Regions from separate parts of the Steroidobacter flavus genome, predicted to be linked through region 2. Evidence: riboswitches for the same ligand, from Rfam matches in the RefSeq annotation. Region 2 holds a riboswitch; each other region holds the start of a gene.
What was found. Region 2 has a riboswitch for cobalamin ahead of ACFPN2_RS18385 (TonB-dependent receptor plug domain-containing protein). Riboswitches for the same ligand answer to the same signal wherever they lie in the genome.
Positions count from the first base shown of each region.

Region 1 (10,181 bases), on a different contig from region 2:
GGAACAGACGGCGGGGCAGGCGGCGCTCAGTGCATCCTACGATCTCGATTTGTTCGAACGGCTGTCGAACGCGAGCGCGGCCGCAAGAGCGGCGCTCTTGGCGACGGAAGCGTCGAAGGAAACCGTGAGAATCGCGGTTCTGACCGGTGTTACGGAAGGCTATGTGACCTTGCGAGCGCTGGATGAGCGATTGCGAATCTTGAATCAAACGCTCGCAGCTCGCGAAGAAGAAGTGCGCTTCACTCGGCGTCGGGCGAGTGTGGGTTACTCACCAGTGATCGATCTTAAGCAAGCGGAAGCGGCGTATCGGGCGGCGGAGCAAGCGATACCGGCGGTCACGTTGTTGATCGCGCGCCAGGAGCATGCACTGAGCATCCTGCTTGGTGACAATCCGCGCACCATAGAGCGCGGGCTCGAGCTCACCGATATTCACCTGCCACCTCGGTCCAGTGTTCTGCCTTCGCAGCTGCTCGCGCGCCGTCCGGACATTCTCCAGGCCGAACAGCAAATCGTTGCAGCGGATCGATCGTTGGACGCGGCGCGAGCTGCATTCATGCCATCGATTCAGCTGCAAGCGTCGGGAGGTTGGGTGGAGTCGACGCTACTGAAGGACGATCCGATCGGCATCTTCTCGCTGGGCGGCAGCGTGTTGGCACCGATTTTCGACAGCGGTCGCCTGCATGCTCAGCAGAATCTCGCAGCGGCCCGGCGCGATCAGGCAGCGTTTGCCTACCGCAAGACCGTGCTGACAGCGTTTCGAGAAGTCGAAGATGCGCTGACCGCGATCGAACAGAACGAGCGGCAATTGCGCGCTGTCGAGTCGCAGCGGGACGAGATCGCTCGAATCCTGGAACTGGCGCAGAAACGTTATCGCGCCGGGTACTCACCCTACATCGAGCAACTCGATGCTCAGCGCAACCTGCTGACCGCGGAGCTCGCGGCTGTACAGGCGCGTGCCGATCTACTCATCTCGAGCGTCGCTTTGTACCGTAGCGTCGGCGCGGGCTGGCGCGTGCCGTAACTTCGCGATAGCGAGCGTCGCATGTCGTCGACGCTAACCGTGAGCCATCGTTTCTCACTCCCTTGCCTCGGTGCGGCCTACCTAGGATCCGCACATCGAAACGATCGGGAGATCGAGATGGTGATTACGGTGCGCGTCGCGCGTCATCTCTTCGCAGTGTGGATGCTTTGTTTGGGCTTGCTGGCCGGCGTCTCGGCACGAGCCGATGTGCCGCCCGATGGGTACGCGCGCTGGATCGGTGCGTTGGAAGGCTCCGAAGCGCATGTCCATGGCGGCAGCATCGTTTACGACCTGCGCTTCGCCGGAGACAGCGTCACCGTCGAGAAGTCGGTCGGCCCGCGGCTGCACACGCAACGTTTCAAAGTCAGTGAAGTCGCCAACGGATTGAAGCTCGAAGGCGATGCCGCGGGCACGGTTCCGGAGTTGGCCGGAGCGCTGTTGGAACGCAGCGGCCAACGTCACTTCAGCGTGCGGTTGCCAACCGATGCGCAACTGCAGCTGCGCCCCTCGATCGGCTGGCTCTCATGGCTGCACTACGCATTTTTCTTCGGCGTCGTGCTGTTGCTCGGAAATGAGCTGGTCCGGCACAAGAAGGCCGCCGCGTACACGCTGTTCTTCGTATTCCCGATCGTGTTGATCCCGTTGTGGCTGCACGCCGGTTTCGACGGCTTGTTTCGCTGGGTCAAGTTGTACTCAGCGGTCGTCGGCGCGGTGTTCTTCACGTTGTATCGATTCAACGGCCTGGATCGCTTCAAGTGGGCCAGGGTCGTGGTCGCGGCAATTCTCGCCGTGAACATCGCCGAAGCGGTCAGCCAGGACTACGCGTTCGGCGAGCTGCCGAACCTGCTCAATGCGGCTGCCGGCATTCTCAACATCGTCACGCTGTCGAGATGGATGGGCATCAAGCGCGACGAGAGCGCGCCTCACGACATGCTGTGGCCGGGCATGACGACGTTCTGGATCATCGCTTACGACGCCTGGAACATCACCTTCGTCTATCTGAACTTCCCGAGCACGGTGTTCTACACAGTGGCCATCATCGTTGCTCCGACGCTGGCTGCACTGTTCATCAAGAAGGGGACGTGGTTGCAGGCGCGTGCGTACACGCTGGCGATCTACATGATGTACATCTTCAGCTTCCATGCGCTGGCCGAGCAATACATCGGTCTGCACTTCTCGCTGCCTCTGCCGCGCAGTGAAGGCATCGCGATGACGATGGCCATCGTCAGTCTGGGATTGAACGCGGCATATGCGCTGCTGCACTTCGGTTGGAAGCTCACCGGACGCGCGCCATCGCAGCTGCAAGTCGGTCAGAACGCTTCGGTCATCTGAGGGATTCACCATGTTCAAGCTCAATTTTCTGATCGCACTGACCGTTGTCGTTGCGTCGGCGGCGCTCGCTGAAGAAGCGGCCACGAACGCTTCGAATCAAGCGAATAATCCGCTGCAGCCGAGCATCATGCTGAACGTCAACGACTACTACATTCCTTCGTTGTACGGCCTGCCGGATCGCGACGCGAACATCGCCCTGGTTCGGGGGCTCGTGCCGCATCTGGCGTTCGATCACCCGCAGCTGTTGCGCTTCACGTTGCCGATCAACACCACGCCGACGTTTCCGAACGGACATGACAGCGGCCTGGGCGATCTGACGATCTTCAACATGGCGCTGTTCCAGAACAAGCGTCACGGGCTTGCCTGGGGCGTCGGACCGGTGCTCACCGCGCCGACGGCCAGCGAAGATTCGTTGGGCACCGGCAAATGGCAGGGCGGTGCGTCCGGCGCTGTTGTCGCGGTTCGGTCGTGGGGATTGGCGGGGGCGCTGGTGATCGCACAGGACTCGTTCGCGGGTGACGACGATCGGCGCGACGCAGGCAGCGCGACCGTGCAGCCCATCGTGTTCTACAACTTGCCGCACGGCGCGTATCTGCGTTCCACCGGTATCTGGAGCTTCGATTTGCACAGCGACGATTACTACGTGCCGGTGGGCTTGGGGGTCGGCAAGGTATGGAGCATGGCGCCGAAGGTCCAGGTCAATGGTTTCGTCGAGCCGCAGTTCACGGTGCTGCACGAGGGCATCGCGCCTCATTGGCAGCTCTACGTCGGCTTCAACGTTCAATATCTGTTGTGACAGGGAAGAGCGTCATGATGTCCAGCGAGCAGCTCGGCAGGGTCCCGCTTCGGGTTCGTGATTTTGTGTTCGATAGTCTCGCTGTCGGCGATCCTGAGGCGCCGCTCGTGCTGTTTCTGCACGGCTTTCCGCAGTTTGCCGAATCCTGGGCCGACATCATGGTGCCGATCGCGAATGCCGGCTTCCGCGCGGTCGCAGTCGACCAGCGTGGCTATTCGCCTGGTGCGCGGCCTGAAGGCGTCGCCGCTTACGACATGAGCCTGTTGGTTGGAGACATTCTCGAGTTCGCTGACGCGCTCGGCGCGCATCGCTTTCATTTGGTAGCGCACGACTGGGGTGGGATTCTCGCATGGCGCCTGGCGGCGGAACGGCCCGGGAAGTTGCTCAGCCTCACGGTGCTTTCCACTCCGCACACCGATGCCTTGCTGAACTCGATAGCTCGCGATCCCGTGCAGGCCGCGATGTCTCAGTACATTCATTTCTTCCGCCAGCCTGGCGGTGTGGCGGAGGCGGGCATGCTGGCGAACGGAGCAGAACGGTTGCGAGCTGCATTTCGCGGCAAGCTCTCCACACAACGGTTGGAAACTCATGTGGCTCGGTTGTCCGTGCCGGGCGCACTGACGGCGGCGCTCAATTGGTATCGCGCGCTGGACTTCGACGCACGGATCGGGCCGGTGCATGTCGATACGCTGTTTATCTGGGGATCGGCGGATCACGCGTTGGGTGAGATTGCCGCGAACGACACGGCTGACTTCGTGCGTGCGCCGTATCGATTCGTGCGCCTCGACGAGTGTTCCCATTGGCTGATGGACGAAGTTCCCGAAGACATCGTCGATCTGTTGCTGGAGCGTTTGCGATGAATACTCGTTGGCTGAATGCCACGCTCGGCGCGGTAACGATGCTTGCCAGTGTTGCCGCGCCCGCAGCCGAGAGCGACTTCTACGGTCTGCTACGCAACCGGGACCTGACGACGTTCGGGTTTCTGCGACTGGATATGAGACCCGCTCACGCCGTCTCGATCGAGAAAGGCACGTGGGCGGCGGAGTTCGAGCTGGGGTATCAAAACACCTGGGCATTGAGCGGCGCAGTGGAGCGCTACCTGACTTCGCTCGAATCTCAGGGACGACGCGATCTGAGCGCTGCGGATTTGCAGGCGATCCGCGATCTGCCCGGTGAGAATTATCTGGTCGATGTGGAGTCTGCGGCCGTCGACTTCACCCTGCATTACAGGTTTGCCGATGACTGGAGCGGTTACTTCGTGACGAGTGCCGTTTCGTATCAAGGCGGATTTCTCGATAGCACCATCGAGGAATTTCATCGGACGTTCGGCTTCAGCACGTTCGGGCGACCGGCAGTCCGCCGCAACGATGTAACGCTGATCTACGATTTGAAATCGGCGCAGGTTGCGAGTTTCGGTGCGCCGACGGACGGCGGCTTCACGGATCCGACGGTGGGGGTTCGCTACACTGGAGTCCGGCTGCCGGAGCATTGGAGCATGTCGCTCGAAGCTGCCGTGAAAGTGCCATTGGATGGTGAGCGCACGCTGCTGTCGACGGGACACTTCGACTATGGAGTGCAAGCCTCCCTGCAGCGTCGAGGCGCGCATCATGCGCTCTATGCGAACATCGCTGCAGTCTATTACGGCGGTGCCGAGTGGCCGGTCCCGCAGGAGGCTCAGATCATTCCGACGCTCATTCTGGGCTACGAGCATCGGCTGACCGGGCGCACGAATGTCAACGTGCAGGCCTATGTCAGCCCCAGCGTCTACTCGGACGATGACACCGACCTCGATGAGCTGACCGGCCTGAAGTATCAGTACAGCCTCGGCGTGCGTCATCGAATGAATCGATACCTGCTGTCATTCGGTATCACCGAGAACGTGCAGAACATCAACAATACGCCCGACATCGGTTTTCAGCTCGGCATCGCCTACATCCCGCAGCCGCGCTCTTGAATGAGCGCTACGCGGACAGTCGATCGAGCTCCTGTCGACAGGTCTTGCTGAAGTCCTCCAGGAACGTCAGTTTGCCGGCCCGGGCTTCGGCGTAGATTTCATGCAGCGTCCGATTGGGCGAGAGGTACGCTTCGACCAACGCGTCGAGGGCGACGCGAGCGGTGTGCACCGACTCCTCCGTGGCAACCAGGCGGATCTGCGAATACAGCGAGTACAGCCGGACCAGATCGGTGAAGTCGTCCTTTTCATGAGTGAGCGCGTCGGCATAGACGCGAGTGGCCTCTTCGATGAAGGAAGAAAACAGCAACTCGCGCCGCGAGCGCACGGCTTCGATGCGTTTCTCGCGAAACTGCCAGCGCTGTGTGAACCAGCTGCTGGCGAACGAAGTCAGTCCACCCACCGCAACGCCGAGCAGACCCAGGAACGCAGGAACGTATGCAGCTGAATCCATGCTCTCTCTCCGCACGGTACGGTTTGTTGTGTGCGGAAGAGTAGCTGCCCGATCGCGGGGCGCGGAGTAAGCCGCGACGCCTTACGGTTAGTGGCGGCTCACGACTGCGGACGAAACCGCAGCAGCATGATGCCGAAGCCGACGAACATCACGCCGGTCAATCGATCGAACATCCGTCGCAGTCCGGGTCGTGACAGGTAGTGACGCAAGCGGTTGCCGCCCAGGCCGTACACCGCGTACCAAAACAGTTCGCAGAGCGAGAAAGTCGTCACCAGCACCGCGAACTGCGGAATCTTCGGGCTGGAAGGATTCACGAACTGCGGCAGGAAGGCGGCCGCGAACAGCAGCAGTTTGGGATTGCTGATGGAAATGACGAACGCCGTTTGGAAGATCTGCCGATTGGTCAACACAACGGACGGCACTGTCGCCGCGCCGTTGTCCGCGTCGGCACTGTCGTCGCGCCATGCCTTGATTCCCAGCCAGATGAGATAGGCGGCGCCGACGTATTGCAGTACTTCGAAAACTCTAGGTGACGCCAGCAACACGGCGCCAAGCCCAAGGGCCGAGCCCACCAGCATCAGGACCAGCGCCACCAGACAGCCGAGCATCGCGGGAACGGCGCGATTCACGCCAAGCGACACGCTCCGCGACATGATGTGAAGCATGTTGGGACCGGGCGCGCCCGAGAGCAAAAAGACGGTGACGAAGTACAGCCACCAGGTATTCCAGCTCATGGTCTGGCTCTCAAAGTGTCGCGCAGGCGCCGCCAGGCTGCGTCCCCATGGGGCAGGCCGAATCGCAGCAGCTTGGTATCGTGAGTGAATGGACGGACCAGGATGCCTGCGCGAAGCAATTGATTGAAGCGGGCCTGGGCGAGATCGCTGTGCGCGAGTCGAAACAGCGTGGTGCCACCGACGATGCTGAAGCCGCTGCGTATCAACAGCGCATCGAGCTTGCGGGTGGCGCTTCGCAATCGAATGCGAGTGCGTTCGGCCCACAACGGATCGTTGTATGCCGCGAGTCCTGCGGTGATTGCGTCAGCGGCCACGGGCCAATCGCCGAGCGCGGTTCGAATCCGTTTGACCAGCGCCGGAGCACCGATCATGAAACCCAGACGAACGCCGGCCAATCCGTAGAACTTGCCGAAGGAGCGGAGCACGATCATGCGCGGATAACGTTCGGTGCCGGCCAACGAAGCGACGCTGCAGGAAGCATCGGCATCGGCGAAGGCTTCGTCGATTACGAGAAAGCCCTCGTGTTCGGCGATCTTGTCGTACGCCTCGAGCAACTGCTCACGCGGCGTCATCGCGCCGTCCGGGCTGTTGGGATTGACGAGCGTGACGACGGTGCCCGCTGTCAGTGACGCTCGTTCAATGCCAGCGACACGGCCGACCGGCACACCGAGGCTTTGCCAGATATCCGTATGCGAAGAGTAGGTGGGCCACACGATGCAGGCCGCGGTCACCGCAGGCAGCGCGTGAGGCAGGAATCTCACAACGGTTTCGGAGCCGGCCGTGGCGAGGATGCGATCGGGATCGTCGACGCCAAAGGCACGGGCCGCGGCGGCTTCGAGATTCTGCAGCTCCTGTGGATCGGGCAACCGGGCCCGAGCTTGCGCGCTGGGGTGAGGGGCCGGATAGGGATTGGGATTGATCGCGGTCGACAGGTCGATCCACGGCTTCGGCGCGTCCGGCCATAGGCTGCGCGCGATGCCCAGGTGGGCACCGTGACGAGTGAACGGATCGGTAATAGCAGCGCTCATGTGACGAGTTCCAATGCAAAGCGAAGACACATGGGATCGCCTCGCTGGCGAGCGCGACCCACACCGGTCGTCACTCGGGAACTCCCGTTCACTCGGCGCACCCCGGCCGATGAATGGACGACGGCGGCGAGCAGGTCTCCTGGCTTTCGGCTTACTGCCGCGCCACCTTCCCAAGCCTCGAGGCTCAGTGGCTTTTAGCGCGGCCAACACCGTTTACAGTTGCGGGGGCAGCCCGGGTCTATCCCGGTTCCCGTTTTAATCCCACTGGCGTGGGAACTCGACGCGACGCCAAGAATGCGGGCGAACCGCGCACCGGTCAAGCAACGAATCCGTATGCCGGGTATTACAAGAATTTATGGGCACGGCGATGGGGACCGAGCACAATCCATCGTCCAACGACAGGGGAGAACAAGATGATTCGACGCTCGCTGGCTCTGACGTCTGTTTGTTTGTTCGCCGTTTCAAGCATCGCCCTCGCGGAGGGGCCGCGCGCTCGGGACATAGGCATCCAGTTGCAAGGCAAGCCCGGAGCACTCAACGCGATCACCGACGTGCAGGGTGTGGAAGTGGGCCATGTGACGTTGATCAAAGGCGACGGCGCACTTCAGCGAGGCAAGGGGCCGGTGCGCACCGGTGTCACAGCGATCATCCCACGCGGTAAGAACTCGACCGCGCCGGTGTACGCCGCCTGGAACACCAGCAACGCCGCCGGCGAGATGACCGGCACCGTGTGGTTGGAAGAGCGCGGTTATCTCGATGGCCCGATCATGATCACCAATACTCACAGCGTCGGCGTCGTGCGCGACGCGGTGGTTGGCTGGATCGTGGATCACAAATGGCCGGGCTCGTGGTTCACGCCGATGGTGGCAGAGACCTACGACGGCTTCCTCAATGACACCGACGGTTTCCACGTGAAGAGCGAGCACGCGCTGGAAGCGTTGAAGATCGCCAAGTCCGGACCAGTGCTCGAAGGGGCGGTCGGCGGCGGCACGGGCATGGTCTGCTTCGGCTTCAAAGGCGGCATCGGCACGTCGTCGCGTATCGTCACTACGCCCATCGGCCAGTACACCGTCGGCGTGCTGGTCCAATGTAACTTCGGCGTGCAGACCGATCTGCGCATTGCCGGTGCCGCGGTAGGTCAGGAGCTCAACAAGAATTACGCTCCGTGCACGGCGACCCCTGCGCCCAACGACAAAGTGCCCGCCTGCAATGCGCGGCCTGACGATAAGCCAGGCGACGGCTCGATGATCGTCGTGATCGCCACCGACGCGCCGCTCTTACCCCATCAACTCAAGCGCTTGGCCAAGCGGCCGGGCCACGCGATGGGGCGCCTCGGCGATATCAGCCGCGAAAGCTCAGGCGATATTTTCATGGCGTTCTCGACGGCCAATCCGCAACTGAATAGCATGCAGATGGAGAAGATCTCGGTCGAGACGTATCCAAATCCGCTGTTGAATCCGCTGTTCGAGGGCGTGGTTCAGGCGACGGAGGAGGCCATTCTCAATGCCCTGGTGGCCGCGAAGACCATGACCGGTCGCGACGGTCATCGGGTTTATGGCTTGCCTCACGATGAGGTTCGCGCCATTGTTTCCCGAAACGGGGCCAGGCCGCAGTGACCATGAATCGAACCAGGGCAGAGGGCGCCGAGATCGAGGCGCCCGAGTTGGCGAAGAGCCTGCGCTCGCGCCATGTCGCGATGATCTCCATCGGCGGCATCATCGGCGCGGGCCTGTTCGTCGGCAGCAGCTCGGCCATCGCGACGATCGGGCCGGCCGTCGTGGCAAGCTATGCGCTCGCCGGCCTGGTGGTGCTGGTCATCATGCGCATGTTGAGCGAGATGGCGGCGGGGTCGCCCGGGCTCGGCTCGTTCATCGAATACATTCGGTTGGGGCTCGGCGATTGGGCCGGCTTTGTCAGCGGTTGGTTGTACTGGTATTTCTGGGTGGTGGTCGTCGCGATCGAAGCCATCGCCGGCGCGGCGTTACTGCATGAGTGGATCGATCTGCCGGTGTGGCAGATCGGGCTGGCGTTGATGCTCGCGCTCACGGCCGTGAATCTCATGTCCTCGCGCTCTTACGGCGAGTTCGAGTTCTGGTTCTCTTCGATCAAAGTCGCGGCCATCGTCATCTTCATTCTGATTGCCGGCGCGTATGCGTGCGGACTCACTTCGCCCGATGGCCCGACGTTCTCCAATCTCACCGCGCATGGCGGCGGCTTTGCGCCGTTTGGCGGCGTGTCGATTCTGGCGGGTGTGACGACGGTGATCTTCTCTCTGTGCGGTGCTGAGATCGTGACGATTGCGGCCGCGGAGTCCAGCGAGTCCTCACGCACCATGTCGCGACTGACAGGTACGATCATCATTCGGATCCTGTTGTTCTATGTGCTGTCTGTTTTGCTGGTCGTGGCCATCGTGCCCTGGACTGAGATCGTTCCCGGCTCGTCGCCGTTCGCTGCGGCGCTGACGCGGACTCATATTCCCGGCGCGGCGACGATCATGAACCTGATTGTGCTGACCGCCGTGCTGTCCTGTCTGAATTCTGGCTTGTACGTTACTTCGCGGACGTTGTTCGTGCTGGCTGCGCGGGGCGATGCGCCTCAGTCGTTGGTGGCGCTCAACAAGCGGCAGGTGCCTGCTCGTGCCATTTTGATCGGGAGTACGTTCGGCTATCTCACTGTGATGACGTCGGTGATTGCGCCGGAAGTGTTGTTCGCGTTTCTGGTGAATGCGTCTGGCGCGATCATGCTGATGGTTTATGCGATGGTGTGCCTGGCGCAGATCAAGCTCCGGCGTCGGATGGAGCGCGAGCGGCCGGAACGGCTTACGAATAGAGTGTGGCTGTTTCCCTGGCTTAGTTATGCGGCGAT
Region 1 is NZ_JBHSDU010000015.1:1,347,129-1,357,309, reverse strand. It holds gene ACFPN2_RS33430 (efflux transporter outer membrane subunit) at 1-1,021, shown strand, start outside; gene ACFPN2_RS33425 (DUF5692 family protein) at 1,139-2,353, shown strand; gene ACFPN2_RS33420 (hypothetical protein) at 2,364-3,149, shown strand; gene ACFPN2_RS33415 (alpha/beta fold hydrolase) at 3,164-4,009, shown strand; gene ACFPN2_RS33410 (DUF3187 family protein) at 4,006-5,103, shown strand; gene ACFPN2_RS33405 (hypothetical protein) at 5,111-5,554, opposite strand; gene ACFPN2_RS33400 (LysE family translocator) at 5,653-6,288, opposite strand; gene ACFPN2_RS33395 (threonine-phosphate decarboxylase) at 6,285-7,316, opposite strand; cobalamin riboswitch at 7,429-7,612, opposite strand; gene ACFPN2_RS33390 (DmpA family aminopeptidase) at 7,730-8,932, shown strand; gene ACFPN2_RS33385 (amino acid permease) at 8,935-10,181, shown strand, end outside.
Region 1: it holds a riboswitch for cobalamin, as region 2 does, so the genes downstream of both, ACFPN2_RS33395 (threonine-phosphate decarboxylase) here and ACFPN2_RS18385 (TonB-dependent receptor plug domain-containing protein) in region 2, are expected to answer to the same signal.

Region 2 (10,181 bases):
CCACTGTGTGACTTCTGTTTTGGCCATGGCGCGTGTAACAGCCGCGCGATCTTCTTCATCGCTGGAGAGACCATGAAACGGAATGCGACCGAGCCCGACCAACGTTTGCACGTCGACCGCCCAAGCGATTTCGGGGGTCTGGGGCAGAAAGGCGATGCGACGCGCACGTTGCATGGCTGCCAACGAATGAAGCGATGTTCCATCCAGCTCGACCGCGCCGCGCTCCGGCTGAAGCAGGCCGACGATGCACGACAACAGCGTGGACTTGCCGGCCCCGTTCGGGCCGAGCACCGCGGTAATGGCGCCCGACTGCAATTGCAGATCGATGGCGTCCAACACGACGCGGCTGCCCCGTCGAAACTGTAATCCGCTGATCTTCAGAGTGCTAGGGCGCGTCATGTGAGTTTGCGTCGCATGGAGTGCAGCAGCACGAAGAAGAAGGGCGCGCCGATCAGTGACATCACTACACCGAGTTGGAGCTCAGACCCGCCGGGAAGCAGCCGCACGGCGATATCTCCCGCGAGCACCAAGGCCGCGCCAGCGATGGCGCTGGGCACCAACAATGCCCCCGGGCGCGAACCCACCAGCGGACGCATCAGATGCGGCACGATCAGTCCGACGAAGCCGATCATGCCAGTTACCGCTGTGCTGCTGCCAACGATCAGTCCGATGCCGAACGCGAGCTGCCACTGCGCACGATTCAAATCGATACCGAGCGAGCGTGCGCCCGTCTCTCCGAGCGTCAACGCATCCAACGGGCGACGACAAGCAAGCACGGCGAGGCTGCCAATCACGATCAATGGCGCGGCGATGGTCAGCTCATCGAAACTTCGATCGGTGAGGCCCCCCAGCATCCAGCGCACGATCTCGCCCGCAGCCCACGGACTGGGCGAAAGTGACAACGCCAGCGAAATGCCAGCGATCGCGAGCGCGCTGATAATGATGCCGGACAGAACCAGCGTCAGTACGCTCGCCGCCATCCCGGACAAAACAAACAACGCAGTCATGCCGATCACGCCGCCGAGCACGCCGCAGATCGGCAGCACCCACGGATGCAGGCCCGCGATGTTAAAGAAGATGCTGAGTACCGCGCCGAGCGCCGCCATCGCCGAGACGCCCAAGGTGCCAGGCTCGGCGAGTGCGTTTCGCAAATAGCCTTGCATGGCCGCGCCCGCCAGACCGAGCGATGCACCGACCAGCACGCCAAGAATCGCGCGAGGCAGTCGGAGCTCGAGCAGAATTGCGCGACTCACGGCGTCCTGCGCTTTCCACATCTCCCAAGTCAGAGTGACGCGGCCGACGGCAATCGACAGGAACCAGAGCACGACGACAAGCCCCAACAGCGCGGGCATCGCCCACCGACGAGAAATCACAATGCGGTCCTCTTGCCGTGGGCCGCCCAGGCTTGATCGCGTGCATGCACCAGCGTGGCAGCCGCTTCAACCATCGCGGGACCGGCGCAATACAACAGGCGTGCTGGAAACACGGACTGTGTCATCTGAGAGCCTAAAGCTCGCAGCGCGCGATGATGGACGATCTTCTCCGCTTGTAGCGGCGCGCCGGGAGAAGTCTCGCCGATCAGCAAGACATCCGGCGGCGACGACACCAAGACTTCCAGCGGCAACGGACGATACTTGGTGACGCCATAGCGAGCGGCAATGTTTCGTAGCCCGGTCAGTTCCATCAGCTCACCGACCGCGGTATCCGAGCCCGCCGACAAACCGCCCGGCTGATAAATCGCCGCAGTGAGCGGTTCCTCGTTCGGGGGCAGGCGAGCTGCATCCAGTGCGGCTTGAATTCGCGCGACCATGACTTCGCCTTGGGGCTCCGCGTCGAGCAGCTTGGCGACCTCTCTTATTTGCGCCAGGCTTTCTTCGATACTTTGCGGGACGTCAAACAACTCGAATCGAATGCCGACGCGCTTCAGCGCATTCCGAGTCGCGGGGGCCGAGTGACGGCTCGTGAGTACCAGATCAGGTCGAAGCGCGACGACTTCCTCGGCCGTCTCATAAGTAATGGGCAGATGGCCGGCCACATTCGCGATCGTCGAACGCTGCGGGTCGCGTGCGTAATGGCTGAGTGCCGCGATCCGATCGTGCGACACGAGCTCGATGAGCATACTGTCGACACACATGTTCAGCGAGACGATGCGCATCGGACGATGCGCCGGCTCTTCAGCCTGCGCAGTGGGCGCGAGGCAGAGCGCGGCTAGCAGCGGTGCGAGCCAGGGTTTCAAAATTCCACTCCGCGCTGGGGCTTGAAGCCGGCGTCGTAGGGATGTTTGATCAGCGTCATCTCGGTGACCAGATCCGCGATCTCGGTCAGCTGCGGCCGGGCATCGCGGCCCGTGATGCAGATGTGTTTGTCGCGCGGCCGGTTCTTCAGGAACGTGACCACTTCGTCGATGCTGACGTAGTCGTTGCGGATGGCGATGTTCAGCTCATCGAGCAGCACGAAATCGTAGTCGGGATCGACGATCAGCTCGCAGCTGCGCCGCCAGGCCTGCTGGGCGGCGGCGATGTCGCGTTGCCGGTCCTGCACGTCCCAGGTGAAGCCTTCGCCCATCACGTCGAAGGTCACCAGGTCGGGAAAGCGACGGAAGAAATGTTTCTCGCCGGTCTGCCATTTGCCTTTGATGAACTGCACGATGCCGACGCGCATGTCCCAGCCGAGCGCGCGGGCCACCATGCCGAAAGCGCTGGAGGATTTGCCCTTGCCGGGACCGGTGAGCACCATCAGCAGGCCGCCGCGCTCTTTTTTGGTCGCGCGCTCGGCGCGGCGCTCGGCCTGGCGCAGCTTCATCTCTTCGGCATGCAGGCGATCTTTGTCGGCTTCCGAAAGTCCGTCGGTCGTGCTCATGGTTGCATCTTCAGCGCGTTGGCCACGCGCCGCCAGTCATTTGAAGCGAGCGGCAGACCGAAACGCAACAGAGTGCTGTTGTACTCGAACGGCCGGGCGAGAATGCCTTGTGAGGCGAGTTGGGTGAATCGGGCGCGGGCATTCGGAGCACGGGCCAGTCGATAAAGCGAGGTGCCGCCGACGATGGTCATGCCGCCGGCGATGAGTAACCGGTCGAGTCGCTGCGCGGCGCGATGCAGGCGAAGGCGCGTTCTCGAGGCCCACGCTTCGTCCGCATAAGCCGCGAGGCCGGCGCGCAGAGCGTCCGCAGATACCGGCCAGTCGCCCAGCAAATAACGCAGCCGAGTCGCGATGGCGGTCGAAGCGATGACGAATCCGAGTCGGACCCCCGCCAGTCCATAAAACTTTCCAAACGAGCGCAACACGATCATGCGCGGCGCACACTCAGTGCCGGCCAGCCCGGCGACGCTCAGCTGAGGCTCGAGGTCGGCGAACGCTTCGTCGACGATCAGGACGCCGCCATTCGCCTGCAAGGAACCGTGCAGCGATAACAGTTGCTCGCGGCTCAGCACGCGCCCGTCCGGATTGTTGGGACTGACGACAGTCATCGCGGTGTTCGCGGCAGCTCGCGTCGCCAACTCGGCGTCGGCGACGATAGTTGTATCGAGCCCGGCGCGAGTCCATGCATCGGCATGCGAACCGTACGTCGGCCCGGCGATCACAGCGGACGCCGTCTTCAAAAAATACGGCAGCAGTCTCAGCACGTTCTCAGTTCCACCGGTCGCGATCACTCGCGCCGGATCGTCGACGCCGAACGCCGCCGCGGCGACAGCTTCGAGCTTTGCCAGGTCGGTGGGCTCAGGCAGTCGATTGCGCTCGCGAGCCGAGGCTCGCGGCGCTGGGTAGGACGAAGGATTGATGCCCGTGGACAGATCGATCCACGGCTGCGTCACATCCGGAAACAGCGAGCGCGCGACACAGAGCCGGCCGCCATGATGAGCGAAGCGACCGGCAGCGATGTCAGCCCCACTCTTCATTAGAAGCTCTGTCGCAGGCCGGCGTAGAAGGTGCGGCCGAGCGTGCCGTAATTCTTCACCGTCGTGTAGTCCTCGTCGAACGCATTCTCGATTCGACCGAACACTTCCAGCGAATCGCTGACCGCATACGACGCGCGCAGGTCGAACAGCGTGTAGCTCTCGAGCACCTCGAGGTTGTTGATCTTGTCGAAGCTGCGGCCGGCGTGCTGAACGGCGACCGTGGTGGTCAGGCCGACCGGCCATTCGTAGCTCAGCTGCGCATTGGCGGTTTCTTTTGGCCGACGCGGCAACTCATGGCCGTAGTTCGCTGTGCCGCGCGCTGCGTTCTCTGCTTCCATGTTCGTGTAGTTCACGGTGAGCGACAGTTGTTCCGTCAGATGTGCGGCTGCCGCCAGCTCGACGCCTTTGGCGTTGGTCTTCTGGAAATTGTCGTAGTAGCCAAACCGCCCCTGGCAGTTCGGCGAGGTGTCGCCGGTGCTGCAGGTGACGAAGTCGATCATGTTGGTGGTGTCGCGATCGAAATAAGTCGCGGACACGACCAGCTTCTTGGCGAAGAAATGTTGCTCGACGCCGGCATCCCAGCCCTCAGCCTCTTCGGCTTCGAGATTCAGATTGCCGTACTGGCTGTACAGCTGATACAGCGTCGGCGCTTTGAAGCCTTCGCCGTAGCTGGTGCGCAGGATGGTGGTTGATGTCACAGACCACGCGGCGGAGGCGCGCGTCGTCGTGTGACTGCCGAACGTGTCGTGATCGTCATAGCGAACGCCGGCGCTCAACGACAACGCGTCGATCGGCGTCACGTTGACCTGCGCGTAGATGCTGTCGATCTGCACCTCGCCGGTCAGCGGGACGGGATTTGGTTCGAACGTCGACGGCGATACGGTGCTCAGCTCGGAGCGCTCCGACTCCAGGCCGACGATGGTGTTCACGCGGTCCGTGATCCGCAGCGTGCCTTGATATTCCCAACGCTCGTTGCGACCTTCGGCGTCGAACGTGGTCGGCACCGTCGACGAGGGGTCGGTATCTTTGCGATCCGTGTTCGTGTACGCAAAGCCGATACGATTTTCGAGACGACCGTCGAACAAGCCGAAGTTCACGCCGGCGTAGGTTGTCAGTTCTTCGGTGACGCCGTAGTCCGGGGTATCACGCAGCGGGAAGCCGTCGTATTCCGAACGGCCGTCGCTCCAGGTCGAGCGGATTTCAGCGGAGACGTTATCGGTGATATGCAGAATGCCGCGCGCGTTGAAGCCGACGTTGCGATAGCTGTCGGCCTCGAGACCGCCCAGATCGCGCGAGTACGAAGAGATACCGTCGCTGGTCAAGTAATTGCCGCTAACGCGCCAGGCGAAGCGGTCGCCGCCGGCCTGCACGTGACCGCGAACGAGTGCGGTGTCATGAGTGCCGCCCTCGGCGGAATAAGAGGCAGACAGCGGGCCTTCGGGCATCGGCGTCACGATGTTTACTACGCCGCCGATAGCCTGGCTGCCCCACAACGTGGACTGCGGACCGCGCAACACTTCGATCTGCGCGAAGTCAGTGGTGATCAGATCCGCGAAGTTGAATCCGCCGCTGGCCGAAGACGGGTCGTTGAGTTTGACGCCGTCGATCATCACGATCGTTTGCTGGCTCTCGGCGCCGCGAATACTCAGCGTCGTCGTGCCGCCCAGGCCGCCGTTGCGAGCGACTGTCACGCCCGGCGTCGCCGCGAGCAGATCGGAGACCGCAGTCTTCTGGCTGCGACGCTGCTCCTTCGCGGTGATCACAGTGACGGAATCGCCGACGCGCGACGTTTCCTGCGAGATGCGGTTGGCAGTGACGATCACATCCTCGACGCCATCGCCCGTGTCGGCGGCCAGCGCGGACAACGCTGGATGCAACAACAACGCTACGGATGCGGTGAGAAGACGGGATGAAGCCCGGAAAGACGGGCGGCAGACGGATTTGGTGTGCACAGAAGGCTCCGCGGAGAGTTACAAACCGCACGGGCTGCAACTTCAAAACGCGTCGCGACCCATGCACCGGTCGCCTCTACAGGGAAAACTCCCGTTCTCTTGGCACACCCCGGCCAATCGATGGACGACGGCGGCAAGCAGGTCTCCTGGCTGATGGCTGAAGTCCTCGCGTCACCTTCCCGGCGTACCCAATTCCTTGGGCTACACCAGTGGTCTTTGACGCGCGGCGAACCACTTACAGTTGCGGGGGCAGCCCGGGCTTCACACCCGAGTTCCCTTTGAATCCCCTTGAGGGGGAACTTGTCGCGCGGCGCGAGGATGAAGTTTGAGCGGGCCTTCGTCAAGTGTCGGACGAATTCTTGCGCCGGGCGCGCAGCTGGTAGTCCAGCGACCAGGCGCCCGGGCCGTACACCGTCAGCACCAGCAACATATAACCCCACAGATAATGCTGGCCGATGGCGGCCGCGAAGCCTTCCTGGAACAGTACGTGCGCATAGGAAATCACCGCCAGAACGTTGACGGCCTGCAGGCCGAGCGCGCTGATCCGGCCAAATAGACCGAGTATGAGTAGCATTGGAAACACCAGCTCGCCGGCGGTCCCGGCGATGGCGGCGAGGTGCGGGGTCAGCACGGGCACGCGATATTCGTACTCGAACAACGCAACCGTCTGGTCCCAGTCCGACAGCTTCAGATAGCCGCTCTTGAGGAACGCCCAGCTCACATAAACCCGCGAGGCGAGCGCGAACGGCGCTTGCAGATGGTCGAGCAGGCGGGCCATCGGGCTCTTCGGGTCCATCAAGGCGTCGCTCAACATATCGGACTCCCGCTTTTTGCTTGTTGGCTAGAGGACCGGTCTGAGCCATCGCTTATTACTCCGTTTGCGTGTAATGCGATGGCGCCGGGCCCGGTCTAGTGGGCAAGATGCTGTTCGCGGCATCGATGACGATCCGTTTCAACCGCTCGAAAAATCAGATTCAGGAGAGAAGCATGAGCACACAGAAAGCCACTTGCGCCGCCATGGCCGCCGCCGCTGCACTGCTGTTTACCACTGTCGCCACCACGGCGAACGCGGCGGATGAAGCCAAGGTGAAATGCGAAGGTGTCAATTCGTGCAAGGGAACGTCCGCCTGCAGCACCGCCACCAACGCCTGCCAGGGCCAGAACAAGTGCAAGGGCCAGGGCTACTTGCTACTGAGCAAGGGCGATTGCGATGCCGCCAAGGCCAAGATGAAGAAGTAATTGCGATGATCGGCGGCCCTGCGCTGGCCGGTGTTTCGCGATTCTTTCTCACAGCGGCGCATACATGCGCCGCTGTGCATTTGGGGCTCAGTATTCCAGCGCGCTCAGCAGCGTCTTCGCCACTGCATCCACCGGCACATTCTGACCCAGCACGACGATCACGCCGCGCGGTGCCGGAATGATCTCACCCTGAAAACCTTTCTCGTCGATATGTTCGCGCCCCTGGGTTGGCGCGTCCGTGACGACCAACGCCGTCACCGGGCCTTGCTCGGTTTGCACGACCAGATGCGGAACTCGCTGACCCCGGAAGGGACAGCTCTGCGCGTATGACACTCGTGCCGCACCGGGTTTCAATCGCAACCTCGAAGCGGCGAGCACTTTTTCCAGCTCCTGCGCATCGACTGTTTCCGACGTGCGCACGAGCGAGAACTGCTCATGTTTGACGTGAGCGATAGCTTCCGCCGCGAAACTTTCTCGCGGTGTCAGTAACCACAACGACATCGCACCGACGAGCACAGCAACGAGCACGCTCGCAGCCATGCGCCACACGCGGGACGGTTGAGTGGCGCGCTTTTCAGCCGGCGCGTCGACGGCCAACGCTCGATAGATCAAGCGATCCATCGCCTGCAATTCCTGCCGATAGCGGGCGCAGTCCGGGCAGCTTTCGATGTGCTTCAGGACTTCGGGGTTCGTCGAATTGGGTTCGGCACCGACGATCGTGCGCAGTTCTTCGCAGTTCATGACCGCGAGCCCTCCGCACCCAGCAGTTGCTGACGCAAGACCTGTCGGGCACGAAACAGACGCGTCAACACGGCCGCGACGCTGATTTCCAGGTGCTGGGCGATTTCTTCGGTGGAATAGCCCAGCAACACCTGGAGCACCAGCGGCTCACGGTGAATCACATCCAGTTTCAGAATCGCGCGTCGCATCTCCTCGACTTCATGCTGATCGTTGACCGCCAGCGATTCGGGCTCGGCTTCGTTGGCGACATCGAGATCCACCATCGGCAGCTTCTTGCGCTCGAACACTCTTGCCAGCTCCCGTCGCGCAATGGTGAGCAGCCACGGTCGTGCGGCTTTCTCGTCCCCGAGCGAATCGAGAGAGCGCCACGCGCGCAACAGCGTCTCCTGCACCACGTCCTCCGCCAAAGCCCGGTCTCGGCAAAGCCAGTACACGAACCGAAACACGTCGGCCCGGAACGGCATGCACAGCGCCTCGAAGCGCCCGCGTTCACGAGCACTATTAGCGTTCATTGGGAGTAGACCGGGGCAGGCGCGGGTTTATTGCAGGGCGGTTTCAAGGCCGCTCGAAGCGTGCGTGTTCGCCCCACTTCAGGGTCCAGGACCAGCGGTCCTCGACCGGCAGCCCGAGAATCAAACATCGCAATACGCGCAATGAGCCGCCGTGCGCGACGATGGCGCAGCGGGAGGCGGTCGGCGACAGCGCCGTGCGATACCAGCTCGCGACTCGGGTCCATAGGGCTTGTTCTGTTTCTCCGCCGGGCGGCGCCAGGTTCCAGGTGTCCGCCGCCCATGGGTCGCTATGTTCTCGCGGAATCCGGGCCCACGGCAATTGCTCCCAATGGCCGAAGTGCAGTTCCTGCAACTCAGGCGCGAGCGTCACGTCGCAAGCGTCTCTTTGTGCTAACACCTTCGCCAGCCGTGAGCAGCGCTGTGCCGGGCTCGAATAAATCCGCTCGAACCTGGGCAAGGGCGCCAAAGCGGCTTGAATGTCTTGCTCCGCAGTTTCCGCGAGCGGCACATCGGTCTGGCCGTAACACACGCCGGAGGCCACCGCCGGCGCGGTGTGACGAATCAGGTAGAGTTCCACGACGCGAGCACGGCCAGATGAAACGCGATCTCGGTGAGCTGTTGCGTGGCTCCCAGCGTGTCGCCGGTGAAGCCGCCCAGCCGTTGCATGAACCAGCGCGTCAGCAAGTACAAAACGATCAGCGAGCAAACCACGCCAGCGAGCGCGTGCAGGCCGCACCAATACATCGGTGCAACGCCGATGACGATTGCAAACAAAAGCTCGCCAGGCCTCATGGGCTGTGCGACGACTTTCGCGCGTGACTGATCCGGATTGCCGACGTAATTACTGGCAAACAGCAGCGTCACAGCACATGCGCGAGAGAAAGCGTGGCCGGCGATCAATACGCCAATCGCAATCGTCACGGGCATCGCGCTCAATGCGGCGATCTTGATGAGTAACGTCAGCACCAGCGCCGCCGTGCCGAACGTTCCCAGCCGCGAGTCCTTCATGATTTCGAGTGCGCGCTCGCGGGTCGCGCCACCGCCCAAACCGTCGAACGTATCGGCCAGACCGTCCTCATGGAACGCGCCTGTGATGAACACGGTAAAGGCCGTGCTGAGAATGACCGGCAACGGCCCGGGCAGAACCAGGCTGGTCAGCCACAGCACGAGCGCGCCGATCGCTCCAATCAAAATGCCGACGGCGGGGAAGTAACGTGCCGTCCCGCTCAAGTGCTCGGCAGAGTGGCCGACCCACGCTGGCATGGGCACGCGCGTGAAGTACTGAACCGCCATGAGCAGCAGTCGCAGCTCAGCGATCAGCCCAGAAGGACGAGCGGTTTGAGCGTCGCTGCTCATGTCGCCTTGTCGTCCACTCCGGCGGATTCGAAGCTGGCCATTTCCGTCATCAAGCGCGCGGCGGCGTCGATGATGGGCCATGCCATCGCGGCGCCCGTGCCTTCACCGAGCCGCATGCCCAGATCGAGCAGCGGTTTCACATCGAGGTGGGCCAGCAATTTGCGATGCGCATGTTCCGCCGAGCAATGGCTGAAGATGCAGCGAGAGCGAACGCGAGGATCGATTTCGATAGCGAGCAGCGCCGCGACGGTGACAGCGAAGCCGTCGATCACGGCAATACATTTCGCATCGGCAGTGGCGAGCAAGGCGCCAGTGATCATCGCAAGTTCGAATCCACCGTATTCCGCGATTGTTTCAACGGGTGTGAGGTTTTCCGGTCGACGCGCCGACGCAGCGGCCAATCGTTCGCGCTTGCGAGCCAGTCCGACATCGTCGAGGCCCGTGCCACGACCGACACAATCTTCCAACGACCAGCCCGTCCGCCG
Region 2 is NZ_JBHSDU010000003.1:2,921,598-2,931,778, forward strand. It holds gene ACFPN2_RS18360 (ABC transporter ATP-binding protein) at 1-399, opposite strand, end outside; gene ACFPN2_RS18365 (FecCD family ABC transporter permease) at 396-1,373, opposite strand; gene ACFPN2_RS18370 (ABC transporter substrate-binding protein) at 1,370-2,236, opposite strand; gene cobO (cob(I)yrinic acid a,c-diamide adenosyltransferase) at 2,233-2,859, opposite strand; gene cobD (threonine-phosphate decarboxylase CobD) at 2,856-3,896, opposite strand; gene ACFPN2_RS18385 (TonB-dependent receptor plug domain-containing protein) at 3,896-5,779, opposite strand; cobalamin riboswitch at 5,968-6,167, opposite strand; gene ACFPN2_RS18390 (DoxX family protein) at 6,189-6,662, opposite strand; gene bufA2 (BufA2 family periplasmic bufferin-type metallophore) at 6,836-7,087, shown strand; gene ACFPN2_RS18400 (DUF3379 family protein) at 7,175-7,828, opposite strand; gene ACFPN2_RS18405 (sigma-70 family RNA polymerase sigma factor) at 7,825-8,340, opposite strand; gene cobC (alpha-ribazole phosphatase) at 8,384-8,917, opposite strand; gene ACFPN2_RS18415 (adenosylcobinamide-GDP ribazoletransferase) at 8,902-9,696, opposite strand; gene cobT (nicotinate-nucleotide--dimethylbenzimidazole phosphoribosyltransferase) at 9,693-10,181, opposite strand, start outside.

Region 3 (10,181 bases), on a different contig from region 2:
GCGGCCCGGGCCGCGGGCGCGCTGGAAGATGCGATTCAACAGCCGCTCGCCGCACTCGATGCACTGAAATGAAAAAAATCCTGGCAGCGCTGGCGGGCAGCATACTCATCGGCGCTCTTGCCGTGTGGGGCATCGTTCACACGAAACAACCGCCGCAGTCGAATGAAGATGAAGCCCCGGCAGAAGCGAACACTCCTGGCATCGTACAGCTCAAGCCGGAACAGCTGACCCAAGCTGGAATCGTCGTAGCCAACTTGGAACCTCGCGAGGTGGCCCGCGAAGTGAAAGGTTACGGACGCGTCATCGATACGCAGCCGCTGCTCGATCTGCTCGCCGAACTGCGCGCCGCCCAAGCCACACTCGAAGTGTCGACCAAAGAATATGAGCGCGTACGAGCGCTCCACGCCAACGATCAAAACGCGTCGGCACGCGCGCTGGAAACTGCGTCGGCCACGGTGAAGCGCGATCAAATTCAAGTGGAGACGATTCGCAGCAGGCTCGGCAGCGCCTGGGGTCCAGCGTTTATCAAGAGCGATGCGGCTCGGCTGGTGCAATCTTTGTCGAGCCTGGAGGCGGTATTGATCCGCGTGGATCTCCCCGTCGACGAGTCCTTGAAATCGTCCCCTGCCACTGCACGCGTGCTGTCGCCCTTCGATCCCACGCGCTCTGCTGAGGCGCGATTTCTAGGTCGGGCGACGATGGCATCCGCGCAGACTCCCGGCCAGGGATTTCTATTTCTACTTCAACCCAACTCGTTCGAGCTGCGGCCCGAGATGGGGCTGATTACTTTTCTCACGCTGGAGGGGCCGCGACTGCGCGGCGTGATCCTGCCCCGCTCGGCCATCGTTCGTCATCAGGGACAAGCCTGGGTCTACATTCAGACGGGCGATGGGACTTTCGAACGCAAGCCCGTCGTGCTGGAACATGCGCTCGACGACGGTTGGTTCATCGATGCCAGTGCCGCGCCTTCAGGGCGCGTGGTCGTCGGCGGCGCGCAGACTCTCTTGTCTGAAGAGCTTCGCCCGCAGATTCATCTGGCGGACTAGGCATGCTCCGTCACATCGTTTCGCTATGTGTCCGCTTCCGCGTCCTCGTCGTGGCCATTGCCGTGCTGCTGACGGCCTACGGTGTATTCGTTGCTCAGCGCGCGAAGCTCGACGTCTTTCCGGAGTTCGCTCCACCGCAAATCGTCGTGCAGACAGAAGCACCGGGCTTGTCCGCCGAAGCGGTCGAGACGCTCGTGACGCGCCCGATCGAGTACAGCTTGAACGGCACGCCTGCGCTTGAAAACATCTACTCGCAATCCATCCAGGGGCTCTCCGTCGTCACGCTCGTCTTCAAAGACGACGCTGACATCTATCGAGTGCGCCAGCTGACCGCCGAACGTCTCGCCCAACTTGCGAGCGCCCTTCCCACCGGGGTTCACACACCCGCCATGGGCGCGCTCGCGTCGTCCACCAGCATGGTGCTCTCGATCGGCCTCACGTCCGATCATCACTCCGCGATGGAACTGCGCACGATGGCCGACTGGACGATACGACAACGATTGCTCGGCGTTCCGGGCGTCGCACGCGTGGAAGCATTCGGTGGCGAGATCCGGCAACTGCAGATCCAGGTCCTGCCGGACCGGATGATGCTGTATGGATTGTCGATCGATGAAGTCGTCGCGGCTGCGAGCAAGTCCACGGGTGTCCGAGGCGCAGGGTTCATCGAGACTGACAATCAACGCATCACGCTGCGCACCGAAGGACAGTCACTCTCCGCGTCCGCGCTCGCCGAAGCCGTAGTGGCACAACGCGGTGGCACCAGCGTTCGACTGCGGGACATCGCGAACGTCGTCGACGGTCCAGAACCGAAGATCGGCGATGCGCTGGTCATGGGCCGGCCCGGTCTCATCATGAACATTCACGGCCAGTACGGTGCGAACACGCGGGATGTGACACGCGCCGTCGAAGCCGCGCTGGCCCAGTTGCGGCCGCTCCTCGATGCTGAGCGGATTACTTTGCACCCGGCGCTGTTCCGCCCCGCCAATTTCATCGAGACGTCGATTCGAAACATCACTCACGCGCTGTTGATCGGCGGCGCGCTGGTGATCGTCGTGCTGCTGTTCTTCCTGGCCAATCTTCGCAGCGCCTTCATTGCGATTGCCACGATCCCGCTGTCTCTGCTGATGGCGCTGGTCGCGTACGCACACTTTGGCGCATCGATCAACACCATTACGCTCGGCGGCTTTGCCATTGCCATCGGCGAGGTCGTCGACGACGCCATCATTGGCCTGGAGAACGTGTGGCGACGCTTGCGCGAGAACCGGGCGAGTGCGGACCCGAAACCGTTCGATACCGTCGTCGTCGATGCGACCCTCGAGGTGCGCAGCCCCATCGTGTACGCGACCTTCATCGTCGTCGCCGTATTCTGGCCCGTGCTCATGATGTCGGGCATCAACGGCAGACTGTTTGCGCCGCTGGCCGTGTCGTTCGTCCTGGCTGCCATCGCTTCGCTCATCGTCGCAGTCACATTGACGCCGGCGCTGTGCAGTCTGCTGCTCGCGAACACCGATGCGAGCGAGCCCGGCTATATCGACCGATTGAAACATTGGCACCGTCGCCTGCTGGAGCGCATCGATCGGCGTCCACGCGTCATCATCGGCAGCGCGGCCATCGTCTGTCTGGCCGCCTTGCTCGCCCTGCCGTTCATGGGCGGGGAATTTCTGCCCGACTTCAAGGAAGGTCACTATGTGCTGCGAGTCATGACTGCGCCGGGCACCTCGGTCGACGCTGGTCTCCACCTGGGTGGGCGGATCACTCAGGCGTTGCTCAAGAACCCACGCATACAGTCTGTCTCTCAACAGCTCGGCCGCGCCGAACAGGGCGAAGACACGGCCGGCCCCGAGTTCAGCGAATTTCACATCGAGCTGAAGCGCCTCTCCGGCGAGGAAGAGGAGCAGGTGCAGGAACAGATCCGGGCGACGCTGCAAACGTTTCCAGGCATCAGCTTTGCGGTCACACCGTTTCTGGAGGAGCGTATCGAAGAGATTCTCACCGGCGGGCGCGGTGAAATGGTGATCAATATCTTCGGCGACGACCTCGACGTTCTGGATCGGGTCGCTCAGCAGATCAGGAATGTCGTTGCGACGGTGCCGGGCGCGGCCGATGTTCTGTCGCAGGCTCAGTCCGGCGCTCCCGAACTCACCATCGCGTTGCGCCCGGATCGGCTTCGTCAGTATGGATTCGCGCCCCTGGACGTGCTCGAAGCGGTCCAGTTCGCCTATCAAGGCGTCGTGGTGGCACAAACCAACGACAACAATCGGGTATTCGAGGTGGCGGTCATCCTCGAGCCCGGCAGCCGCCGGGATCCGGAGGCGATTGGCGGCCTGTTGATCCGCAACGCCACTGGCACGACCTTGCCGCTGCGGGAGCTTGCGACCATTGCGAGCACGCCGGGTCGCTATGTGATCATGCATGAAGGTACGCAACGGCGTCAGCAGGTCACTGCGGACGTCGTCGGGCGCGACTTGAGCTCGTTTGCACAGGCGGTTGAGAAGAAAGTGCGCTCCGATGTGACCTTGCCTCCGGATGTTTCGGTGACCGTCGGCGGCGCGGCGCAAGCCAGGAAGACAGCGCAGAACGAGTTGCTGTTGCACTCCGCGTTCGTGCTCGTCGTGATCGTGATGCTCCTGTCGCTGGTGTTCGCGAACCGGCACAACCTGTTTCTGGTGCTGGCCAATATTCCCTTTGCATTGGCCGGCGGCGTGCTGATCCTGCTGCTCACCGGCGGCGCTTTGTCGATCGGCGCCATGGTGGGCTTCATCTCGCTGTTTGGCATCAGCATGCGCAATTCCATCCTCATGATTTCTCACTATGAGGAATTGGTGACCCGAGAAGGCAAGCCTTGGGGCGTGGCCACCGCCCTTCAGGGCGCGAGCGAGCGCCTGGTACCGATCGTCATGACCGCCCTGGTCGTGGCGCTCGGCCTGCTGCCAATCGCGGTCGGCAGCGAGGAAGCCGGCAAGGAGATCGAAGGCCCGATGGCTATCGTTATTCTGGGCGGTCTGGTGACCAGTATGATTTTGAACCTGCTGGTGCTGCCGGCACTGGCGATTCGGTTTGCGAAGTTCGCGCCGGCTGGCGAGCAGCGTTGAAGAGGCCGGCCGCGATCAGCGCATTCTGAAATACGCCAGCATAATTCCGAAGATCGTAAAGACGACGGCCACAACAGCAGAGATCTTCCATTGCATGAGATCGCTCAGGCATCTCTCGATGATTTTGGTGAGCGCGTCGCGCAGGCATTCCAATTCAAATCGCAGGGCTGGCATCGTCAAGCGCGCCGCCAAGGTTCGCCGCGCCTGATCGATTTCAGCCAACCGACGCTCGCTGTCCGTCTGGACAGGTTTCCCCGCTGGAACAAACTCCCGACGCAGCGTGACCGCGGCTCGGCACACGCCGATAGCAAATATCAACTTCCTGATCGACGTGCCGCGATCGGCCAGGTCGGCCAGCCACTGTTCCTCATAGCGCTCTCGATCCGCGCCGAGCCGGGCAGCGCTCCTCTTCACAAGCCACTGGGCGACGGAAGGACAAGTCGCATTGAACTCGTCTGTGACAATCTTTCCGACCAGGGTTTTCAGCACCGACAGCAGGAACTCAATCATGCCCGGCTCCAGATACCAGGCACGATGAGCTCGATACATTCCCTGGCCTTGTTGGCCCCCAACGCCGTCAGGCGATAGTAGCGGCGGCGCGGACGGCCCATTTTCGCCGGATCGCCGGCCTCCCAGCGACTGGTCAGCCACTTCGCCGACTCGAAGCGGCTCAGCAACGGGTACAGCGTCCCCGACGAGATGCCGACGCTGTTCATCAGCTCGGAACCGGTAAGCTCCTCCGGCGCGACGTCGAGGAACGCTCGGAGGACCGCTGCACCTCGGACACTGAGTTTCGGATCGGCCATGGGCGGAGGACTATGTTCCACATCGACATAGGGGGCCTCCGTTTGACCGTCGCACCTCGCGCGATGACCCCTGGCGCAACGAAATCAGAAGGCTTCGTCGAAAGCGACCTCCCCCTGCACGCCCACCTGATATGCCGAGACGCGGCGTTCGAAGAAGTTCGTCAGCTCCTGCACGTCCTGCAATTCCATGAACGCAAACGGATTGCGAACGTTGTAACGCGTGGGCAGATGTAACGCGCGCAGCCGTTGATCGGCAACGTATTCCAGATACTGGCGCATCTCACGACGAGTCAGACCGACGACACCGCCCGATAGCACATCGTCGGCGAACGCGGCCTCGCACTCGACCGCCTCCTCGATCATCGTCTGCACCTGCCGAGCCCAGGAAGCATCGAACAGATGCGGCTCTTCCCGACGCACCGTATTGAGCACTTCGAACGCGAACGCCATGTGCGCGCTCTCATCACGAAACACCCAGTTCGTGCCCGCCGCCAGTCCCGGCAGCAGCCCGCGCGAACGCAGGAAGTAGACATAGGCGAACGCGCCGAAGAAAAACAATCCTTCGATGCAGCTGGCAAAGCACGTCAGGTTCAAGAGAAAACGACGCTTGTCGGCGTCGCTCTCGATCCGCTGCAGGCCGAACACCTCATCGGTCCACTTCTGACAGAACTCCGCCTTGCGACGGATCGACGGAATGTTTTCGATGGCGGCGAATGCCTGTGCGCGTCGCTGTTGATCCGGAACATAATTGTCGAGCAGCGTGAGGTAGAACTGGATATGCAGCGCCTCCTCGTACAGCTGGCGCGAAAGATACATCCGCGCCTCGGGCGAGTTGATGTGCCGGTACAGGCTGATGACCAGGTTGTTCGAGACGATCGAGTCGCCGGTGGCGAAGAACGCCACCAGCCGCTCGATCAAATGCCGGTCGGCCGCCGTCATCCGCTGCGACAGATGGCCCAGATCGATCTGAAAGTCGATCTCCTCGACGGTCCAGGTGTTCTTGATCGCGGCCCGATACATTTCATAGAAGCGCGGATAGCGCATCGGGCGCAGCGTCAGATCGAAGCCTGAATCCAGCAGGGAGGCGCTGCGTGAAGTCATGACGGCGCTCACTGGCACGCCTCGCACAGTTCCGGATTCTCCAACGAGCACACCACCGCGGCGGTGTCGCTCACCTGCACCGTCGTCTTCGCGATGTTCGTCGCCGGACGTGAGCGCAAGTAGTAAGTGGTCTTGATGCCGCTCTTCCACGCATACATGTACATGCTGGAGAGCTGCCCGATGGTCGGATTGGCGATGAACAGGTTCAGCGACTGGCTCTGATCGATGTACGCGCCACGCGACGCCGCGAGATCGATCAGCGCCCGCATGGGCACTTCCCAAGCCGTGCGATAGATGGCGCGCAGTGCCTGAGGAATCTCGGCGATGCCCTGCACCGAGCCGTCCGCCAGCTTGATCTGATTGCGAATCTCATCGGTCCACAAGCCGAGCTGCTTCAACTCCTCCACCAGGTAACGATTCACCTGCAGGAAGTCGCCGGACAAAGTCTCGCGCTTGAACAGGTTGGAAACCTGCGGCTCGATGCACTCATAGCAACCGGCGATCGAGGCAATCGTCGCAGTCGGTGCGATGGCGATGAGCAGGCTGTTACGCAAGCCGTGCGCTTTGATTTCAGCGCGCAACGCATTCCACCGCGTCTCGTCCGACGGCGTGATGCCCCAGCTGTCGAACTGCAACTCACCCTCCGCGGCACGCGTGTCCTTGAATGCATCGTGAGGTCCCAACTCGCGCGCCAGTTCCATGGACGTCCGCAACGCTTGGAAATAAATCGTCTCGGCGATGCGCGTCGACAGTTCCTTCGCTTGCGCGCTGTCGAACGCCATGCGCAGCTGGAAAAACACATCCTGCAAGCCCATCACACCCAGCCCGACCGGGCGCCAGCGCATATTCGAGGCACGGGCCGTGGCGATCGGATAGAAGTTCAGATCGATGACCCGGTCCAGCTGACGCACGGCCGTCTGCACGGTTTGCGCCAGCTTGTCGAAGTCGAATGCACCGTCGATCACGTGACGGCCGAGATTGATCGAGCCCAGGTTGCACACCGCAGTCTCGTCATCGCTGGTGACCTCGAGGATCTCGGTGCATAGATTCGACAGATGAATCGTATTGCCGGCGCGTGCCGTCTGATTGCCCGCGCGGTTGCACTTGTCCTTGAAGGTCATCCAGCCGTTGCCAGTCTGCGCCAGGGTGCGCATCATGCGGGCATACAAGTCGCGTGCACGCACAGACTTTCGTGCGAGCCCTTGCGCTTCGGCCTGAGTGTAAGCCGCATCGAACGCCTCGCCCCACAGGTCCGGCAGCTGCGGCACATCCTTCGGATCGAACAGCGACCACATCTCATCCGCCTCCACGCGACGCATGAACAGATCGCAAATCCAGTTCGCCAGATTGATGTGATGAGTACGGCGGCCTTCGTCGCCCGTGTTGTCGCGCAGTTCGAGGAAGGCTTCGACGTCGGCATGCCATGGCTCGAGATACACACAAGCCGCGCCTTTGCGCTTACCGCCCTGATTCACCGCCGCCACCGACGAGTCGAGTGTCTTCAACCACGGCACGATCCCATTCGAGAGACCGTTGGTCGCGCGAATCAGCGAGCCTTCCGAGCGCACGCGATGCCAGGCCACGCCGATGCCGCCGGAGAATTTCGACAGCAGCGCGATGTCCTTGTAACGATCGTAGATGGATTCGAGCGAATCGCCGGGCGAATCCAGCAGGAAACAGCTCGACAATTGTTCGTGGCGCGTGCCGGCGTTGAACAGCGTCGGCGAGCTGGGAATGTAGTCGAGCGATGAGAACACCTGATATAGGTCGATGGCCTCGTGCACGCTGGCGCTCAGCGCACAGGCAATGCGCAGCCAGAACTGTTGCGGCGACTCCAGCGCCAGCCGGCGCGTCGGGTGCTTCAACAAGTAGCGGTCGTACAGCGTCTTCAGACCGAAGTATTCGAACTCGTGGGTGCGACGCGCGTCGATGGCGTCGTTGAGCTTGCGGGCATTGCTCTCGACAAAGCTCATCACGCGCTCGTTGATCAGCCCGACATCGAAGCCCAGGCGAATCGATTGCGAGAACGAATAAACGCCCTGCCCCTGCACTTCCTTGTCGATGAAGCCCGCGAGCAGACGCGCCGCGAGACGCGAATACTCCGGCTCTTCGAACGTGAACGAAGCGGCCGTGCGGATCGACAGCTCATCCAGCTCGCGAGTGGTCGCGCCATCGTACAAGCCAGCAATCGTCTTCAGTGCGACGCGCATGGGATCGACCGCGTCGAGACCGTCGCCACAGCGCCCGACCGCACGAACGATCTTGTTCACGTCGACGGCTTCGCGCTCGCCGTTGCGCTTGGTGACTCGCATCTGGGTGCGAGCCGAGTGTGGAGGCGTTAAATGAAAATCGGTTTGAGCAGAGTCCAGGGTCGCCAGCATGTGTGTTGTTCCTCGAAGCGTCGCTCCCGCGAGCGAAATCGGGCGATCGAGGGAAAGACGGGAACAACGGAGCGAGGTCACTAGCGAACGCAGCGATCCGAACATCCGCCAGCCCTTTCCCACGAGAGCCCGACAGCCTGTGCGCGCCTGTGACGACGCGCGATCTTCGGCAGGTCTTCGGGCTCATGGGCTCCGGCGTGTGCCGACCTACTTGGCGCTGCTTCCCAGGCAAAAGCCCAGTGCTGTGTGCGCCGTTCGTTCCCAATTACCGCTGCGGGGCAGCTCCGGAATGTCACCGGATTCCCTTTTCAGCCTGCCCCACTGATCTTGGGGCAGGCACCGAGGATGGGCACAAGATATTGTGGTTTTCGCAAGGCGTCAACCTCGACTTGGGCCCAGGTCCAATAGTGCCGCCGCCGCTGAGGTGCCAACGTTCGACACTTTGAAAGGGCCGTCGCATGGACAACTCCCCCTCGAGCCGAATGATTCTTTGCATCGTCGGTGTCGCGCTCACGGCGATTGCTGGATGCGAAGCCACGTCGCATCGGGTCGGTCAAAATGCGACCGTGCAGTTCGGCGTCGTGCAAAACGCCCAGCAAGTCACCTTGGACTCGAACGCCGCCCAAGGCGCGCTCCTCGGCGGAACGATCGGCATCATTGCGAGCGGACGCGGTTCGGCGGCACGTGGCGCCGCCACCGGAGCTGTGGTCGGTGCTGCCGGCGCAGCCGCCACTCAAGGCAATCGCTCAGGCACTCAATACACTGTGCAAATGGCGGACGGCAGTTCCGTTCGCATCGTCAGCGATCAGCGCGAAATCAAGGTCAACGATTGCGTCGCCATCGAGCGGGTCGGCAGCAATGCAAACATTCGTCGCGCTTCATCGGACTACTGCGATCCAACCAACGCGCAGGCAGTCAGCCAGGTGAGCGATGCTGTGAGATCGGAGGCCGTCCATTGCGATACCGCGAAACAGGAGCTCGCGAAAGCAACGGATCAGCAGGCGGTGGATCTGGCCATTCGCAAAGTCGAGCTGTTGTGCGACGACTAACAAATGATAGTTCGCCGCGCGCTGCTGTCGGCGTGCAGCTACATTGTTGCAAATACAACAACCGGGTCGCCAATGACCGACGCAATTCGTGAATCCAGCCACGCGTCGATCTCCTAGAATTCTGCTCGTGATCGACGACACCTCCTCCCCGTACTCGAGTGCCACACTTTTTTCGGAGTCGCACGACGTTGCGAGCCCGATCCTCGCGCCTCGCAAACTACTGGCAGCGCTGATCGGTGGCGACCTGCTGTTCATCGTGCTGCATTGGTTGCACGTGCATACGAACCTGCTCACCTCGGAGCGCTGGTCCATCGCACGCGATCGCGGCTACGGCGAGATGTTTCAATATCTCAAGTACGCCGGCATCATGTTCGCGCTCAGCCAGTTGTTTCGGAAAACCCGCCTTCCTGTGCTGCTGCTCTGGATCGGGGTGTATGGCTTCCTGTTGCTCGACGACTCAATGCGCATTCATGAGCGCATCGGGCTCGACCTGGTCGCGTGGGCGCACATTGCCGATTTCGGCGGCCTGAGGGGTCGCGACTGGGGCGAGCTGATCTATGCAACGATCGGCGGCGCGTTCCTCACGCCGGTGCTCGTGGTCGCATACATTCGCAGCTCATCGATGGCACGCGCCATCTCGATCAACATGGGCATTCTGCTGGCGGCGCTGCTGATGTTCGCGATCGGCGGCGATGCAATCCACCGC
Region 3 is NZ_JBHSDU010000014.1:785,123-795,303, forward strand. It holds gene ACFPN2_RS26000 (TolC family protein) at 1-72, shown strand, start outside; gene ACFPN2_RS26005 (efflux RND transporter periplasmic adaptor subunit) at 69-1,046, shown strand; gene ACFPN2_RS26010 (efflux RND transporter permease subunit) at 1,049-4,138, shown strand; gene ACFPN2_RS26015 (hypothetical protein) at 4,154-4,648, opposite strand; gene ACFPN2_RS26020 (PadR family transcriptional regulator) at 4,645-4,944, opposite strand; gene ACFPN2_RS26025 (ribonucleotide-diphosphate reductase subunit beta) at 5,029-6,045, opposite strand; gene ACFPN2_RS26030 (ribonucleoside-diphosphate reductase subunit alpha) at 6,054-8,426, opposite strand; cobalamin riboswitch at 8,578-8,785, opposite strand; gene ACFPN2_RS26035 (hypothetical protein) at 8,885-9,475, shown strand; gene ACFPN2_RS26040 (hypothetical protein) at 9,603-10,181, shown strand, end outside.
Region 3: it holds a riboswitch for cobalamin, as region 2 does, so the genes downstream of both, ACFPN2_RS26030 (ribonucleoside-diphosphate reductase subunit alpha) here and ACFPN2_RS18385 (TonB-dependent receptor plug domain-containing protein) in region 2, are expected to answer to the same signal.